Regions from separate parts of the Streptomyces sp. NPDC002809 genome, predicted to be linked through region 2. Evidence: riboswitches for the same ligand, from Rfam matches in the RefSeq annotation. Region 2 holds a riboswitch; each other region holds the start of a gene.
The links. Region 2 has a riboswitch for cobalamin ahead of ABT025_RS36540 (cobalamin biosynthesis protein). Riboswitches for the same ligand answer to the same signal wherever they lie in the genome.
Positions count from the first base shown of each region.

Region 1 (4,154 bases), on a different contig from region 2:
CAGTCCGATGGTGGCGCCCGGCGGCGGGGCGAGCGAGACACCGTCCAGGATGAGCCGGCCGCCCGCCTCCCTGCTGACCCGGTCGGCCCGCAGGCCGCCGGGGTGGGCCGGGGTCACGAGGCCCGCCGGGTGCGGTAGAGAACCAGCACGAAGGCGGGTACCCCGATCAGGGCGGTGACGACTCCCACCGGAACCTCCTGCGGGTCCAGGACGGTCCGGGCGAGGGTGTCGACCCACACCAGGAAGACGGCCCCGGCTAGCGCGGTGACCGGCAGCAGCCTGCGGTGCCCGGAACCGGTGAGCGCACGGGCCGCGTGCGGCAGCACCAGTCCGACGAACCCGATGGCACCGGCCGAGCTGACGAGTGCGGCGGTCAGCAGCGCGGTCGTGCACAGCAGCACGATCCGGGTACGGCCGACGTGGACGCCGAGGGTGGCTGCCGCGTCCTGGCCGAAGGCGAAGGCGTCGAGCGTACGGGCGTGGCCGAGACAGATCAGCAGCGTCACTGCGAGCACGGCGGAGCAGATCCACACGTCGCTCCAGCCGACGCCGCCGAGTGAGCCCAGCAGCCAGAACAGCACCCCGCGGGTCTGCTCGGCATCGGCGGCGGTCATCACGACGAAGGAGGTGAGCGCGGAGAAGAGCTGCATGGCCGCGACGCCGGACAGCACGACGCGGTCGGTGCTGCCACCGAGGGTGTGGCTGAGCAGCATGACGAGGGCGAATGAGCAGAGCGCCCCGATGAACGCCCCGGCCGACAGGGAGACCGCTCCCCCGCCGACGCCGAGAACGACGACGACGACCGCGCCGGTCGAGGCCCCGGAGGAGACCCCGAGGACGAACGGGTCGGCGAGCGGGTTGCGCAGCAGGGACTGCATGACGGTGCCACAGACCGCGAGCCCCGCGCCGCAGACGGCGGCGAGAAGGGTGCGCGGCATGCGCAGGTTCCAGATGATGCCGTCGCGGATCGGGCTGAGCCGCGACTCACCGGCACCGAGGTGGGAGGCGACCGTGGACCAGACGTCGGCGACGGAGATCCGGGCGGGGCCGATGGTGACGGCGACCGCGACGGACAGGACGAGCAGCAGGATCCCGCCGGCCCACAGGAGTCCGCCCCCGAGGCCCCGGACGCCCAGGAGGCCCCGTACACCCGGGAGGCCACGGACACCCCGGATGTCGGGCCGGCCCTGCACACGCGCGTCCTCGTGCGGTGCCGCCGCCCGTTCGGTGTCCGTCACCTCGCGAGCCCGAAGCTACGCAGGCCGGCGGCCACGCGCTCCACGCCCTCGACGGTCCGGATGGTCGGGTTCATGGCCTGGCCACTGAGCAGCACGTAGCGCTTGTGCCGGACGGCGTCCATGTTCTTCGTGGCGGGGTTGGACTCCAGGAAGGCGATCTTCTTCGTGGCGCTCTCGGCGGTCTGCGACTTGCGCGTCAGGTCGCCGATGACCAGCACGTCCGGGTTGCGGTCGGCGACGGTCTCCCAGTTGATCTGGGGCCATTCCTCGTGGGTGTCGTCGAAGGCGTTCTTCGCACCGGTCTCCCGGGTGATGATGCCGGGTGCTCCGCAGCAGCCGGCCAGGTAGGGGGCCTCGGAGTTGGCGAACCAGTACATCAGGGAGGCCCCGGAGGCATCGATGCCCCCGGTCGCCTTGCGCACCCGGGCACGCAGCTCGGCAACAAGCTTCTCGCCGCGCTCCGGAACGCCGAACACCTTGGCCAGGTCCCGCACTTCGCCGTAGACGCTGTCCATGGTCAGGGCGCCCGTGCGGACACCGTCACCGTCCTTGCTGTTGTCCTTGGCGGTGCAGTCGGCGGGTGAGACGTAGGTGGGGACGCCGAGCTTCTCGAACTGCTCCCGTGGGGCGACGCCTCCCTTGGCGAGCGTCGACTCGAAGGAGGCGCTGACGAAGTCGGGCTCCTGATCCAGGACCTTCTCCGACGAGGGCCGGTTGTCGGAGATCCTCGGGATGCCTGCGTTGGCCTTCTCCAAGCCCTTCAGCACGGGGTCGGTCCAGGTGGCGGTGGCGGCGAGCCGGTCCGCGAGGCCGAGCGAGAGCAGGATCTCGGTCGATCCCTGGTCGACCGGCACGGCGCGCTTCGGAGCTGCCTCCACGGTGACGGTCCGTCCGCAGTTCTTCAGGGTCACCGGATAGCCGTCGGCTCCCCGGGCCTTGGCGGCGGTACTGCCCTTCCCGCCGCCGCAGGCGGTCAGCAGGATCAGTCCGGCAGTGAGCAGGGCAGCGGTGCGGGCGGGGCCGGCTATGGGCGGCACGGAGTACCTCGTCGTCTCTGGGCCCATGCGCGGGACCCGCTGTACGGAGTTCCGCGATCCGGTCCCGGACCGCGGGTGCCAGCAGGTCTTCGGACTCGGGTTCACGCGGACGGGACGCCTTCCCGGGAAACCGTGGGTCTCCCAGTGGCTGTGGCCCCGCCCGTCCCCCTCACCGCTGCGCGTCAGTTCCGGATTCGCACCGGATTCCCTGACCCCTACGTGGAGTTCGACTGGCTCCCGGCACGCTACCACGTGCCTCTGCGCAGCTCAGCGGCGGTGCGCCCGGGCACGAGCGGTGGGCGGACGGGCGGTCGGGGCCGGGCTGCGTGCGCGCGCCGCGCACGCCGCCCCGAGCGCCCGCCCGACGCCCGAGTGCCGGGGCGGCCTCGCTCCGGTCAGGCCTTGCGGTGAACCGATTCGCCACCGATGGTGCGTGCACCCTCGCACCACCGCGAGAGCAGGGCCGCGGTCCCCCAGAAGCCCAGCAGGACGACGCGGACGCCCAGGCACCGGACCGCGTCCGCCGCCCGGTGCGGCAGCGCTGCGGCTCCCTGCGGTGTGTCCGTCATCGCGCGCCCCCGGCAGGTTCCCGGTCCGCAGCGGTGTGCCAGGAGGCGCCCGGGTCGTCGTAGGCGTCCGTGTAGCGGGCTCCCGCGATGGGCCAGTCGGCGAGCAGTTCGCCGGGCAACGCGAAGGACTCGGCGAGTTCCGGCAGATGACCGCTCACGGCTGCGATCAGCTGCTCGGTGACATCGGTCAGCCCCTCGACCTGACCGGCGGTCAGATGGCCGGCGGCCAGCAGATCCCCGCTGTTGCGCGCGACCCAGCGCAGCGCGAACAGCCGGGCCAGTTCGCCCAGCCGCTCGCGGGCCTCGCCGCCGGGCAGAGCCGCGAGCGCGTGCTCGTACGCGTGGGCCGCCTGCCGGTACGCATGCGCCTCGACCCCCCGCAGAGCGGTCCCGGACGCCTCGTTCCAGCGCTCCAGCGGGTTGCCGTGCGGGACCCGCGCCATCCGGGCGGCCGCCCGCGCGAACCAGATGCGCTCCACCTGGTCCAGAAGCCGGCCCAGGAAGCGCAGATCGGTGAGGTCGCCGCCCGGCGCAGCGGCCGCCGGCTCTTCGTCCGGGTCCCGTGCGGCCTCGAAGAGCAGGCCGGCGGCCGCCCTGGAGTGGATGGCCAGATTGTCCCCCTCGGCGGTGATGGCGCCCTCGACGCCGGTGACGAGTTCGGCCATCCCGTTGTTCTCCAGCAGCCCCTGGGCGCCGCACCGTTCCCGGCATTCGACGATGACGGACCGGGCCTGCCACGTGATCCACCCCTTGGCCACGTCGACCAGCCGCTCGGCCGCCTCCCGGCCGGCCGGCGGTCCTGCCGCCGCCTCTTCCCAGCGGTCGAGGACCCTCCGGTGCAGCAGGCTCATCGCGAAGACGGTCGCCATGGCCTCGGCGAGCGGCCCGTGGTGGCTGCGGTGTGCGATCACCGGGACGGGCGGCGACGGGCGGCCACCGGAGACGAAACGGTGGCCGCCGTAGCGGACGGCGACGGCCAGCGTGGCGCGTGCGGACCCCACCGCGCTGGCGCTCATGCAGATCCGGCCCGCGGTGACCCGTCCGATCGACGCGAGAAAGCGGCGCCTGCGCCCCTCGGTGTCGCTGCGGAACACCCCGTCCTCGCCGACCCGCCCCTGTACGCCGCCGAGCAGCGCCTCTCGCCCTACGAAGACCTGGTCGAAGGAGGTCAGGCAGTGGTCGACGGGACTGCCCATCCGTGCGGGAAGCCGGCGCACCCGGATCCCCGGCAGGGCCCGGGACGCATCGGTGAGCGGCACCAGCAGCAGGAAGACTCCGTGGTCGGCACCCCCGACGATCAGCCGGGCGGC
Region 1 is NZ_JBEOVJ010000004.1:187,618-191,771, forward strand. It holds gene ABT025_RS04520 (ABC transporter ATP-binding protein) at 1-117, opposite strand, end outside; gene ABT025_RS04525 (FecCD family ABC transporter permease) at 114-1,136, opposite strand; gene ABT025_RS04530 (ABC transporter substrate-binding protein) at 1,235-2,275, opposite strand; cobalamin riboswitch at 2,339-2,525, opposite strand; gene ABT025_RS04535 (hypothetical protein) at 2,671-2,844, opposite strand; gene ABT025_RS04540 (acyl-CoA dehydrogenase family protein) at 2,841-4,154, opposite strand, start outside.
Region 1: another riboswitch for cobalamin. It lies ahead of ABT025_RS04530 (ABC transporter substrate-binding protein); the one in region 2 lies ahead of ABT025_RS36540 (cobalamin biosynthesis protein).

Region 2 (4,154 bases):
GCGTCGGCCAGTTCCTCGGCACGGTCCACGAACCGCACGATGACGCCCGGCTCCGCGGCGAGCGCGTCCACGTCGGTGAAGTTGGACATCAGCGGCACGGCGCACACGGCGACGCGCAGGATGTCCTCGCCGTGCGGCGGGGCGACGACCGACTCCCGTACGGTGCCGCGCAGCGACACCCGCAGGCCGTCCTCCTCGTCGATGCCGAGGCCGTGGGCGAACGGCAGCACCCCGTACGTCGGCCGTCCCGTCAGATCGCGCAGCATGTCCAGGCCGGGCTCCAGCAGGGAGACGTCACCGCGGAACTTGTTGACCAGGTACCCGGCGATCAGCGACTGGTCCTCGGCCGAGAGCAGCGCCGTCGTACCGAAGAACGAGGCGAAGACCCCTCCGCGGTCGATGTCGCCGACGACCACCACCGGGAAGCGTGCGGCCCGTGCGATGCCCATGTTCACGATGTCCGTGCGCCGCAGATTGATCTCGGCCGGACTGCCCGCCCCCTCGCAGATCACTGCGTCATACGTGCCCCGAAGCTGCTCCAGGCAGTCCACGACGGTGGACAGAAGTTGCTCCTGCCGGCCGCCGTGGTAGCCGCGGGCGCTCATCTCGCCGACCGCGCGCCCCATCAGGACGACCTGGCTGGAGCGGTCGCTGCCGGGCTTGAGCAGGACCGGGTTCATCAGTGCGGTCGGCTCGACCCGGGCGGCCTGGGCCTGCATGGCCTGGGCGCGCCCGATCTCCGCGCCCTCGCGGGTGACGAAGGAGTTGAGCGACATGTTCTGTGCCTTGAACGGTGCCACCTTCACGCCCCGGCGCACCAGCCATCGGCAGATGCCCGCGGTGACGACGCTCTTGCCCGCGTCCGAGGTGGTCCCGGCGACCAGCAGTCCGCCGCTCATGTCGGTCTCCGTCCTGAGAGTCGAGTCCCTGCGGTACGGGCCCCCGGGTGCCGGGTTCCCGCGGTGCGGGCCCCTGCGATCCGTCGTGCCGCGAGACCCGCGCCCAGGCGGGCCGCCACGCTCACGCCGAGGGCCAGCGCGCTCACACGGCGCGACAGCCGTACGGCACGCTCGATGTCCTCGCTCTCGACCGCCCGGCCGGTGGCTCCGTTGAGTACGGGGCGGTGTTCGACCCGGCCGCCGTAGGCGAGCGTTCCGCCGAGCCGTACGCCGAGCGCGCCCGCGAACGAGGCCTCCACCGGGCCCGCGTTGGGGCTAGGGTGCTTGGCCGCGTCGGCCCGCCAGGCCCGGACCGCTCCTCGTGGCCGCCCCCCGGCGGCCACGGCGAGCAGGGCCGTCAGCCGGGCGCCCGGCCAGCCCGCGAGGTCGTCGAGGCGGGCCGAGGCCCAGCCGTAACGCCGGTAGCGGGGCGATTTGTGACCGACCATCGCGTCGAGCGTGTTGGCGGCCCTGAACCCGACGAGTCCGGGGACCCCGCCCAGCGCGCCCCACACCAGGGCGCCGACGACGGCGTCCGAGGTGTTCTCCGCGACGGACTCCACGACGGCGCGGGCGATCTGCGGCCCGTCCAGGGACTGCGGGTCGCGGCCGCACAGGTGAGGCAGCCGCTCACGGGCCAGGTCGATGTCCCCGGCGGCGAGCGCGCCGCCGATGGCCCGGGCCTCGCGGCCCAGCGACGTACCGCCGACGACGGACCAGGTGGCGGCGGCGGTCAGGGCGACGGACGCGGCGGGGTGGCGGCGCAGCGCACGGGTGGCCAGCGCGGCAGCCCCGGCGGCGCCTCCGGCGCAGACCAGGGTGTGCAGCGCGCCCCAGCCGCGGTGGTCGCGCCACAGACGGCGTTCGACGCCTGCCGCGGCCCGCCCGAAGGCGGCGACCGGGTGGCCCCTGCGGGGGTCACCGAGCAGCAGATCGCCGATCAGACCGGCCGTGGCGCCGTACGCGAAGATGCGATCGGCACGCACGGTTCAGCCGGCCGTTGCGCCTCGAAGGACCCTCGGACAGGCGGTTGCTGGCAGGAGCAGCACAGGACTGGACGCACGGCAGCCGGGCATGGCGATATGTCCTCACTCAGGGTCCGCGCCCTGGTTCGACGTGACGGCGACGAGAGTCTCCTGGCTTCCGGATCCGCAGTTCCCCCGGTCTTCCAGTCCGCTCGCGTGGACCGTGACTTCCGTGGTGGGGGACTGCTCCCCGGTGACAGTGGCGGGACCGCGCCGGATTCGCACCGGCTTCCTCTGCTGTCGCCGTAATGGCTCCGGCAGTCCACCACGCTCTGCGAACGCCCGTCAACTTGCCGTTGACCTGCGACGGTGCAGTGTGCTCAGACGCACATCGGGCCGGACGCACACGTGGTGCGGCCGGCCCGATGCGGAGGAGCGGGGAGTGAGTGGTGGGGCTCAGGCGACGATCAGATAGATGCCGTAGGCCACCGCCGCGGCGCACAGTCCGAAGCAGACGTACGCGCCGGCGCGGGCCAGCACGAGCGATCCGCCGGCCGATCCGCCCGGTGCGGCCGGTTCCGGCTGCTTGGAGAGGCCGACGATCCCGAGGGTGAAGAGCCCCACGAGCGCGACGGTGGCGACGAGGGAGACGCCGAAGACGGTGCCGAGGGCTGCCCAGTCGATGTTCATGTGGATCTGTCCTTACCGGAGGCTCTTGGGGTCCCTAGACCGTGGCAGGTCGGGCCGGGTCGGTGACCGGTCCGGCCGGGGCCGGGATGGTGGCCGTGAGGTCGTGGGCCCGGGCAGCCGCCGTGGGCGGCGGGCTGACGGCCGCGATGGCGGTGGTGACGACGCCCGCGGGCTCGTCGTCACCGGCCGCCGCGCCCTCGTCCTGGCCGCCGGGTGCGACATCGTCGTGCCCGACGGGCCTGCGGCGCGACAGCATCCAGATCGCACCGGAGCCGGCGATCAGCAGCGCCGCGACGACCACGACACCCCAGGTGCCCTGCTTGGTGAGGAACTCCGCGCCCGCGCCGACCAGACCGGCGGCCGGCAGGGTCAGACCCCAGGCGACGAACATCCGCGTGGCGGTGGACCAGCGGACCACGCCGCCCTTGCGGCCGAGGCCCGCGCCCATGACGGCACCGGAGCACGACTGGGTGGTGGAGAGGGAGAAGCCGAGGTGCGAGGAGGCCAGGATGACGGTGGCCGCACTGGTCTGGGCGGCGAAGCCCTGCGGCGGCTTCAGCTCCGTCAGGCCGCTGCCCATGGTGCGGATGATGCGCCAGCCGCCCAGGTAGGTGCCGAGTGCGATGGCGAGGCCGGCGCACACGATGACCCAGACCGGCGGGTTGGAGCCGGGGGAGAGGACGCCGCCGGTGACCAGGGCGAGCGTGATGATGCCCATGGTCTTCTGCGCGTCGTTGGTGCCGTGCGCGAGTGACACGAGCCCGGCCGAGGCGATCTGACCGGCGCGGTACCCCTTGGCGGTGGCCTTCTCCTGGGCGCCGCCGGTGACCTTCCCGCCGATGCGGTACGTCAGCTTGGTGGCCAGCAGCGCGGCCAGACCGGCGACGACCGGTGCGGCGACCGCGGGGAGCAGCACCTTGGTGACGACGGTGCCGCCGTCGACCGACGACCAGCCGGCGGACATCACCGCGGCGCCGATCAGGCCGCCGAACAGTGCGTGGGAGGAGCTGGACGGCAGACCGACCAGCCAGGTCAGCAGATTCCACAGGATGGCGCCGACGAGCGCCGCGAAGATGACCTCGGTTCTGAGTCCGTCTTCGTTGATGATCCCGCCGGAGATCGTCTTGGCGACCTCCACCGACAGGAACGCGCCTACGAGGTTGAGAACGGCGGACATGGCCACCGCTGTCTTGGGTTTGAGTGCGCCGGTCGAGATGGTCGTGGCCATCGCGTTGGCGGTGTCGTGGAAACCGTTCGTGAAATCGAACACTAGAGCTGTCACGATCACAATCGCGAGCAGCAGCGTGATGTGTTCCATTTACCCAGGCAATCGTTCGACGTCAGTGGCACGTGGACCGTAGGCAATCCGGGTGAACGGAAGATGAACTGAGCGGGGCGTTGCGGTGACTCCAACCGGAGTGCCGCCGCCCTTTTCGCCCGCCGCGCGACGGTGGGGTTCCGGCGCAGGCCGGTGTGGGCCCGGAATCCGGCGTTCGGGCGGGCCTGCGGGGGAGGGGTGGCAGCGGGCCGCTCATCCGTTGAAAGGATCTTCGAATGAGCA
Region 2 is NZ_JBEOVJ010000113.1:11,766-15,919, reverse strand. It holds gene ABT025_RS36545 (cobyric acid synthase) at 1-899, opposite strand, end outside; gene ABT025_RS36540 (cobalamin biosynthesis protein) at 896-1,924, opposite strand; cobalamin riboswitch at 2,068-2,198, opposite strand; gene ABT025_RS36535 (hypothetical protein) at 2,360-2,593, opposite strand; gene ABT025_RS36530 (inorganic phosphate transporter) at 2,628-3,911, opposite strand; gene ABT025_RS36525 (class II aldolase/adducin family protein) at 4,148-4,154, shown strand, end outside.

Region 3 (4,154 bases), on a different contig from region 2:
CGGGCTCACCGTGCACCAGGACGTCCAGCCCGGTCTCCTCCTGGAAGGCGATCACTTCGCGGATCTCCGCCTCGATCCGCTTGTCGTAGCCGGGGCCGTCGAGCCGCCCGGCCCGCAGGTCGGCCCGAGCGGTGCGCAGTTCGTCCGTCTGCGGGAAGGAGCCGATCGTGGTGGTCGGCAGCAGTGGGAGTCCCAGGTGCGCGCGTTGGAGCAAGGTCCGCTCGGCGTACGGCTGAGAGCGACGGCCGTCCGCATCGGTGACGGCCGCGGCGCGGGCCCGCACGGCCGGGTCGCGGGTCAGTGCGGATCCCGCGCGGGATGCCAGTCCTACCCGGTTCTCTGCGAGTTCGGCGGCGATGGCTCCGGTTCCGCGCGCGAGACCGCGGGCGAGGACGACGAGTTCGGTGGTCTTCTGGCGAGCGAAGGCGAGCCATCGGACGATCTGCGGGTCGATGCCGCGCTCGGCTGCGGCGTCCAGCGGTACGTGCAGCAGTGAGCAGGAGGCCGAGACGTCCACCCGGCCGGCGAGACCGAGGAGGGTGCCCAGCGTGGCGAGCGACTTCTCCAGGTCGTTGATCCAGATGTTGCGGCCGTTGACGACGCCCGCGACGAGCCGCTTGCCGGGCAGACCGCCGGCGGCGGCGAGATCGGCGAGGTTGGCGGCGCCGGATTCGGTGAAGTCGAGGGCCAGTCCGTCGACCGGAGTCCGGGCCAGGACGGGCAGTGCGTCGCCGAGCCGCCCGAAGTAGGAGGCGACCAGGAGCTTCGGCCGGTCTTCGAGGCCGCCGAGCCGGTGGTAGGCGCGGTCCGCGGCGTCCAGTTCCTCGGGCGTGCGGTCCTGGACGAGGGCGGGCTCGTCGAGCTGCACCCATGAGGCTCCCGCCGCCCTGAGGTCGGCGAGCACATCGGCGTAGACGGGCAGCAGCCGGTCCAGCAGTGACAGCGGGTCGAAGCCGGCGGGGGCGCCCGGGGCCGCCTTGGCCAGCAGGAGGTAGGTGACGGGACCGACGAGGACCGGACGGCCCGTCAGGCCGAGGGCGGCGGCTTCACGGAACTCGGCGACCTGCCTGGACGAGTCGGCGGCGAACACGGTGTCCGGGCCCAGTTCGGGTACCAGGTAGTGGTAGTTGGTGTCGAACCACTTGGTCATCTCCAGCGGCGCGGTCTCCCGGCTGCCGCGGGCCATCGCGAAGTAGCCGTCCAGCGGCTCGGCCGCCACGGCGGCCCGGTGCCGTTCCGGGATCGCGCCGACCATGACGCTGGTGTCGAGGACGTGGTCGTACAGGGAGAAGTCACCGGTCGGAACTTCTCCGATGCCGGCGGCGGCGAGTTCCTCCCAGTTGGCCCGGCGCAGGGCGGCGGTGGTCTCCCGCAGGGCTTCGGCGGTGACGCGGCCGTTCCAGTAGCCCTCCACCGCCCTCTTCAGTTCGCGGTGGTGGCCCTGGCGGGGGTAGCCGTACACGGTGGCGGTTGCCGTCGCCGAGGCGGATTCGGATGTCACGTAGCTCTCCTTCGCGAGCGTGTCTCCTGCGGATCCCGGATCGGGACGCGGGCGCGAAGGGGTGACGGACCGGGCGGATCACCGCACCGTTTCGGTGCCCGTCCACCCGCTGTCTGCCGCCGACCCGCCCACGAGGTCACCGAGATCTCCGCATCCGAGGGTTCGGGTGCGGGCAACGGGCAGGTCTTCGGACTCGCGGGCACGTCTGCCGGGGCAGACTCCTACTGGCCGTCGCTTCCCGGGCCCTTCGGGTCCAGTGCGTATGACGGCGGTCGTTCCCGCTCACCGCTGCGGGGCAGTCCCGGATTCCCACCGGGTTCCCTCTTGCGACGCGCCTGCCTGGCGGACAGGGCGAACCAGCTGCACATCCCACCCTAGAGGACTGCCGCGCACACCACGCCGTTGTTCACATTCCGGACCTACGGATGAGACGGACGCCGGCTCGGGACGTCGGCCATACTGATCACGGCGGGAACGGAGAGGCGGAACAGTGGTCCAACAACAAACGGAATACGACGTCTTGGTGGTCGGCGGCAGCGGGGTGGACACGATCGTCCGCGTCGACTCCCTGCCGGTCCCGCTCGCCGACTCGGTGATGGTCGGACCGATCGAGGAGTGGCCAGGTCACACCGGGGGCAACGTCGCCCTCGGCGCCCGCGCGCTGGGGCTGGATGTCGCGCTGCTCGACTGCATCGGCGACGACTGGACCGGTGCGCAGGTGCGCGAGCGGCTGGCCAAGGGCGATGTGGAGTTCCACCCGCTGATCTCGGCGGCAGGCACCCGCCGTGCGGTGAACCTGGTGGACGCGACGGGCCGGCGGATGTCGTTCTACGACGCCCGTGACCCGGAGGACCTGCGGATGCCGCAGGACTTCTACCTTCCCCGGCTGCGGCGTGCCCGCCACGTCCATCTGTCCATCATGAACTTCACGCGTTTCCTCTACGACGACATCGAGGCCCTGGGCATCCCGGTCTCCACCGATCTGCACGACTGGGACGGACTGGGCGACCATCAGCGGGAGTTCGCCCTCAGGTCCGATCTCGTCTTCTTCAGCGCGGCGGCGACGGGCGACCGCACGCCCGCGGTGATGCGGGAGATCCTGCGCGAGGGCCGCGCGGGCACGGTGGTCGCCACGGACGGCGCGGCGGGGTCGTACGTCCTCACCCGTGACGGCGGGCAGGACCCGGTCCACGTTCCGGCGACGGTTCCGCCGTCGCCGGTGGTGGACAGCAACGGTGCGGGTGACGCCTTCGTCACCGGCTTCCTCTACGGACGGCTCGACGGCCGGGACGCCCTGGGGTCTGCCCGGCTGGGTGCGGTGGCCGGCGCCCACGCATGCACGGCCCCGGGTTCGACCGCCATGATCGGCCGCGAGGCCCTGCTGGCGGCGGACGGCGGTTCGTAGTCCCGGAGTGTGCGCGTGCCCCGGCGGGCCGGAGTCACCGGCCCGCCGGGGCACGCGCTGTGCGGCTGAAGTGCCGCTGGTTCCGCGCTACTTCAGGTACGGACCCGCTGTGCCGATCTTGCCCGGGCCGTTCAGCACGTAGACCCGCATGTTGCCCTTGCCGGGTGCGGCGACGGTGAGCTTTCCGCCGGTGACGACCTGTGTGTCACCGGTGACGGCGTCCTTGTACGTGCCGTTGGGGATCCCGGTGTACGAGGCCCCACCGGTGACGGTGACGAGGGCGAAGCTGTCCGTCGTGCCACTGGTGTAGCGGCGCTTGTACGCCATCTGCCCGGTGATGCCCTCGGTGGAGTACTGGCCCATCTGCAGGGCGGGCACGGCCCGGCGGATCTCGTTGAGCCGCTGGACGTGCTTGACCAGGGGCTGGGACAGCGTGTTGGCGACCTCACCGGTGGCGGAGTCGACCTTGGCGAACTCCGAGGACGTGACGTCGCCCGCGAGGTGGTCACCGTAGTAGGCGCGTCCGGTGGTGGCCAGCGGGCAGCTGGGCCCGCAGTCGATCTTCTTGCCGGCCTGGAACTCGATCTCCGAACCGTAGTAGAGCGTCGGGATGCCGCGGAAGGTCCACATCAGGGCCATGTTCTCGGCCCAGGCCTCGGTGCCGCCCGCGTAGCGCTCGCTGCTCTTGTTGGGGCCGTAGTCGTGGCTGTCGACGTAGACGACGTTGTACGTGGCGTCGTTCGTCGAGTCGTCGGAGTCCTTGCCGTTGTTGTACGCGTTCGTGGCGTCACCGAAGTTCATGTGCATGCGCATGTCGATGATGTTCATGCCGGAGAACTGGCTGTGGTCGGGGGTGTGGTAGGTGTTGCCGTCCAGGAACGCGTTGGTGGACGTGGGCTGCGACCCGGTACCGAGCTGCTCCTCGTAGTTGTACATCTCCAGTGCGGCCTTGGTGTCGTCGGCGTCGTACTCCTTGCGCTCCTTCCAGGTGAAGAACTGCGCGGAGTGGTTGACCGAGCCGCGGTTCCACTTGTCGTTGACGAACGCGCCGACCTCGCCGAAGACCAGGAAGTTCTTCGCGGCCTCGGCACCGAACTGCTGGGTGACGCGCTCCTGGATCGCGGGCAGGAAGCGGCGGTTCCAGGTGGTGCGTGGGATGTGGACGGCCGTGTCGATGCGGAAGCCGTCGACACCCATGTCGATGTACTTGTTGTACGCGCCGATCAGGTAGTTCTGGACCGGTGCGGA
Region 3 is NZ_JBEOVJ010000048.1:22,342-26,495, reverse strand. It holds gene metE (5-methyltetrahydropteroyltriglutamate--homocysteine S-methyltransferase) at 1-1,501, opposite strand, end outside; cobalamin riboswitch at 1,663-1,877, opposite strand; gene ABT025_RS25360 (carbohydrate kinase family protein) at 2,022-2,906, shown strand; gene ABT025_RS25355 (carbohydrate binding domain-containing protein) at 2,994-4,154, opposite strand, start outside.
Region 3: another riboswitch for cobalamin. It lies ahead of metE (5-methyltetrahydropteroyltriglutamate--homocysteine S-methyltransferase); the one in region 2 lies ahead of ABT025_RS36540 (cobalamin biosynthesis protein).

Region 4 (4,154 bases), on a different contig from region 2:
TTACTGGCACGCCTCGCAGGACTCGGGGTTTTCCAGGGAACAGGCGATCGCGTCCGCGTCGGGCGCGGGTGCCTGCTCGGGGATCGGGGCGGCGGACGCCGCGCGGGCGATCCGGGTCGCCGGGCGGGAGCGCAGGTAGTACGTCGTCTTCAGCCCCTGCTTCCAGGCGTACGCGTACATCGAGGAGAGCTTGCCGATCGTCGGCGTCTCCAGGAACAGGTTCAGCGACTGGCTCTGGTCGAGGAACGGCGTACGGGCCGCCGCCATGTCGATCAGTCCGCGCTGCGGGATCTCCCACGCGGTGCGGTACAGCGCCCGCACCTCCTCGGGGATCCAGGCGAAGCCCTGCACCGAACCGCTCGCCTCGCGCAGCGCCTCACGGGTCCGCGCGTCCCACACGCCGAGCTTCTTCAGCTCGTCCACCAGATACGCGTTGACCTGGAGGAACTCACCGCTGAGCGTCTCGCGCTTGAAGAGGTTGGAGACCTGCGGCTCGATGCACTCGTACACGCCCGCGATCGAGGCGATCGTCGCCGTCGGCGCGATGGCCAGGAGCAGCGAGTTGCGCATACCGGTCTTCGCGACCCGGGCGCGCAGGGCGTCCCAGCGCTCCGGCCAGTTCAGCTCGGTGTCGTAGTGGTCCGGGTGCAGCACACCGCGGGCGGCACGCGTCTCGGACCAGGCGGGCAGCGGTCCCGAACGCTCGGCGAGGTTGCAGGACGCCTCGTACGCCGCGAGCATGATGCGCTCGGAGATCTTCGTCGACAGGGCGCGGGCCTCGGGGGAGTCGAACGGCAGCCGCAGCTGGAAGAAGACGTCCTGCAGGCCCATCGCGCCCAGCCCCACCGGACGCCAGCGGGCGTTGGACCGGCCGGCCTGCTCGGTCGGGTAGAAGTTGATGTCCACGACCCGGTCGAGGAAGGTCACGGCCGTACGCACGGTGGCGTCCAGGCGCTCCCAGTCGATCGCGCCGTCGGCGACGAACGCGCCGAGGTTGACCGAGCCGAGGTTGCAGACGGCAGTCTCGCCGTCGTCCGTGACTTCGAGGATCTCGGTGCACAGGTTCGAGGAGTGCACGACCCGGCCCGGCTCGGCGGTCTGGTTCGCGGTCCGGTTGGAGGCGTCCTTGAACGTCATCCAGCCCTGACCGGTCTGGGCGAGGGTCCGCATCATGCGGCCGTAGAGCTCACGGGCCGGCATGGTCTTGCGGGCCAGGCCCTTGGCCTCGGCCGCGCGGTAGGCGGCGTCGAACTCGTCGCCCCACAGGTCGACCAGCTCGGGCACGTCGGCCGGGGAGAACAGCGACCAGGTGCCGTCCGTGTCCACGCGGCGCATGAACTCGTCGGGGATCCAGTGCGCCAGGTTGAGGTTGTGCGTACGCCGCTGGTCCTCGCCCGTGTTGTCGCGCAGCTCCAGGAACTCCTCGATGTCCGCGTGCCACGTCTCCAGATAGACGGCGGCGGCACCCTTGCGCCGGCCGCCCTGGTTGACCGCGGCGACGGAGGCGTCGAGCGTCTTCAGGAACGGGACGATGCCGTTGGAGTGCCCGTTGGTGCCGCGGATCAGGGAACCGCGGGCGCGGATCCGGGAGTACGAGAGGCCGATGCCGCCCGCGTGCTTGGAGAGGCGCGCCACCTGGTGGTAGCGGTCGTAGATCGAGTCCAGCTCGTCCAGCGGCGAGTCCAGCAGATAGCAGGAGGACATCTGCGGGTGCCGGGTGCCGGAGTTGAAGAGCGTGGGGGAGGAGGGCAGGTAGTCCAGCCGGCTCATCAGACCGTACAGCGCGGCGACTTCGGCCAGGGCGCGCTCGGAGGTGTCCTCGGCGAGCCCGGAGGCGACGCGCAGCATGAAGTGCTGCGGCGTCTCGATGACCTGCCGGGTGAGCGGGTGGCGCAGCAGATAGCGGCTGTGCAGGGTGCGCAGGCCGAAGTAGCCGAAGCGGTCGTCGGCGCCGGCGGCGAGCGACTGCCCGACCAGCGCGTCCAGGGCGGCAGCGTGGAGCGTCACGAACTCGGCCGTGCGGTCCGCGATCAGGCCCTCGCGGTGCCCGACGGCAACCGATGCGGAGAACGATGTCGCGCCCTGCCCGGCCGCCTCGTCCGCGATGGTGCGGGTGAGGAGACGGGCGGCGAGCCGGGAGTAGGCGGGGTCCTCGGAGATCAGGCCCGCGGCGGCCTCGGTGGCCAGCGAGCGCAGCTCCGCCTCGTCCGACCGGGCGTTACGGCCGCGCAGTGCGGCGGCGGCGACGCGTCCGGGGTCGGTGTCGGGCAGATCGGCGGTGAGGTCGGTCAGGGTCCGCAGCAGTGCGGTCCCGGGTCCGTCGCTCGTGGTTCCCGTTGATTCGGCCGCTGAAACCGGATCGGCTGGCGCGATGGTCACGCGGTGCTCTCCCTCGCTCGGCTCGGGGCCTTCGGGGAGCGGGGGCAGCCGGGCGGAGCGGGACCCGGCAGGGCAGCGCTCCGTGCGGCGTCCACCGGCCCATCCACGAGGCCCGGACGTCTGGGCATCCGGATCGGTCGAGCCGGATGCGCTGTCGGCAGGTCCTCGGACTGGGGGGTGCGCAAAAGCACACCGAACACACCGTTGCGGGACAGTTCCGGATTCGCACCGGATTTCCCTGCGGCGACAGCGAGCACGAGCATACATGTGGGGGCTGCCGGATGCGGCAGCCCCCACATGTTGTGTCGTACGAGATCTTGGTGCGCCCTTACGGCAGGGGCCGGAGGTCCAGACGGTACGTCAGCAGCTTGAGGTCGTCGATGGGATTCCAGTCCCTCTCGGGCGTCCGTACGAAGCCGAGGCGCCCGTAGATCCTATGGGCTCCGAGCATGGCCGGCTGCGTCGACAGGACGAGCCCCGTGACCCCCGCGGTGCCCCGTGCGCGGTCGATACAGGCCCGTACGAGCGCCTCGCCCGCCCCGGCGCCACGGGCCTCGCGGGAGACCGCCAGCATCCGGAACTCGGCCTCGTCCGCGGCCGCGATGTCGGCCCACGGGTTGCCCGGCCGGGCGTAGGTGACCCCGCCCAGGACGCGGCCCCGCGCGTCGGCGGCCACCAGCACCTCGGCCTCGGCGGCCCTGCGGGGTACGTCGCGCAGCTGCTCCAGGTACGGATCGTCGGCGCCGTAGTCCAGGAGCCCGTCACCGAGATAGGCCTCGGCGGTGATCTCGCCGAGGAGCGCGTGCTCGGCGGGTTCGACCGGCCGGATAGCTATGTCCATGGGCGGAAGTCTGCCGTACCGGCGGCCCGTGGCCGCATGCGATTTCCGCGGGACGCGTGAACGGGCCGCCGCACCCCTCCCGGGAGGCGTGCGGCGGCCCGTTCACGTACGTGGCGGTCAGTGGCCGCCCGGCGCACCGGCGGTGGCCGGCGGGAGCTCCGTCTTCACGCCCGGGTCGCCCGAGTCCGCGGTGTAGTCACCCGGGGAGGTCTCGTCGACCCCGACGGGCGCCTTCACGGCGTTCAGGACGAAGGTGAGGACGACGACCACCACGACGTTCAGCACGAAGGCCGTCAGTCCGATGTAGCCGATCTCGCCGAGGCCGGGGATCTCCTTGGAGGACCCGCCGAAGTGGCTCTGGGTCGGGCTGGCGACCCCGTACGCGGCGGCCGTTCCGTAGACCATGCCGACAGCCCAGCCCGCGAGGAGCGCCCAGCGGTGGAACCACCGGGTGAACAGCCCGCCGACCAGGGCCGGCATCGTCTGGAGGATCCAGATCCCGCCGAGCAGCTGGAAGTTGATCGCGACCGTCTTGTCCATGGTGAGGACGAAGGCGAGCGCGCCGACCTTCACCAGGAGCGACACCAGCTTGGAGACCTTGGTCTCCTGCGCGGGCGTCGCGTCGGGTTTCAGGAAGTCCTTGTAGATGTTGCGGGTGAACAGGTTCGCCGCGGCGATCGACATGATCGCGGCAGGCACCAGGGCGCCGATCCCGATGGCGGCGAAGGCGACGCCCGCGAACCAGTCGGGGAACATGTTCTCGAACAGCTGCGGGATCGCCAGCTGGCCGTTGTCCACCTTGACGCCGGCGGCGATCGCCATGAAGCCGAGCAGCGCGAGCAGCCCCAGCATCAGCGAGTACAGCGGCAGGATCGTCGTGTTGCGGCGGATCACGTCACGGCTGCGGCTGGAGAGCGTCGCCGTGATCGAGTGC
Region 4 is NZ_JBEOVJ010000056.1:7,222-11,375, reverse strand. It holds gene ABT025_RS27285 (ribonucleoside-diphosphate reductase subunit alpha) at 1-2,379, opposite strand; adenosylcobalamin-variant (AdoCbl-variant) riboswitch at 2,531-2,629, opposite strand; gene ABT025_RS27280 (GNAT family N-acetyltransferase) at 2,708-3,220, opposite strand; gene mctP (monocarboxylate uptake permease MctP) at 3,338-4,154, opposite strand, start outside.
Region 4: another riboswitch for cobalamin. It lies ahead of ABT025_RS27285 (ribonucleoside-diphosphate reductase subunit alpha); the one in region 2 lies ahead of ABT025_RS36540 (cobalamin biosynthesis protein).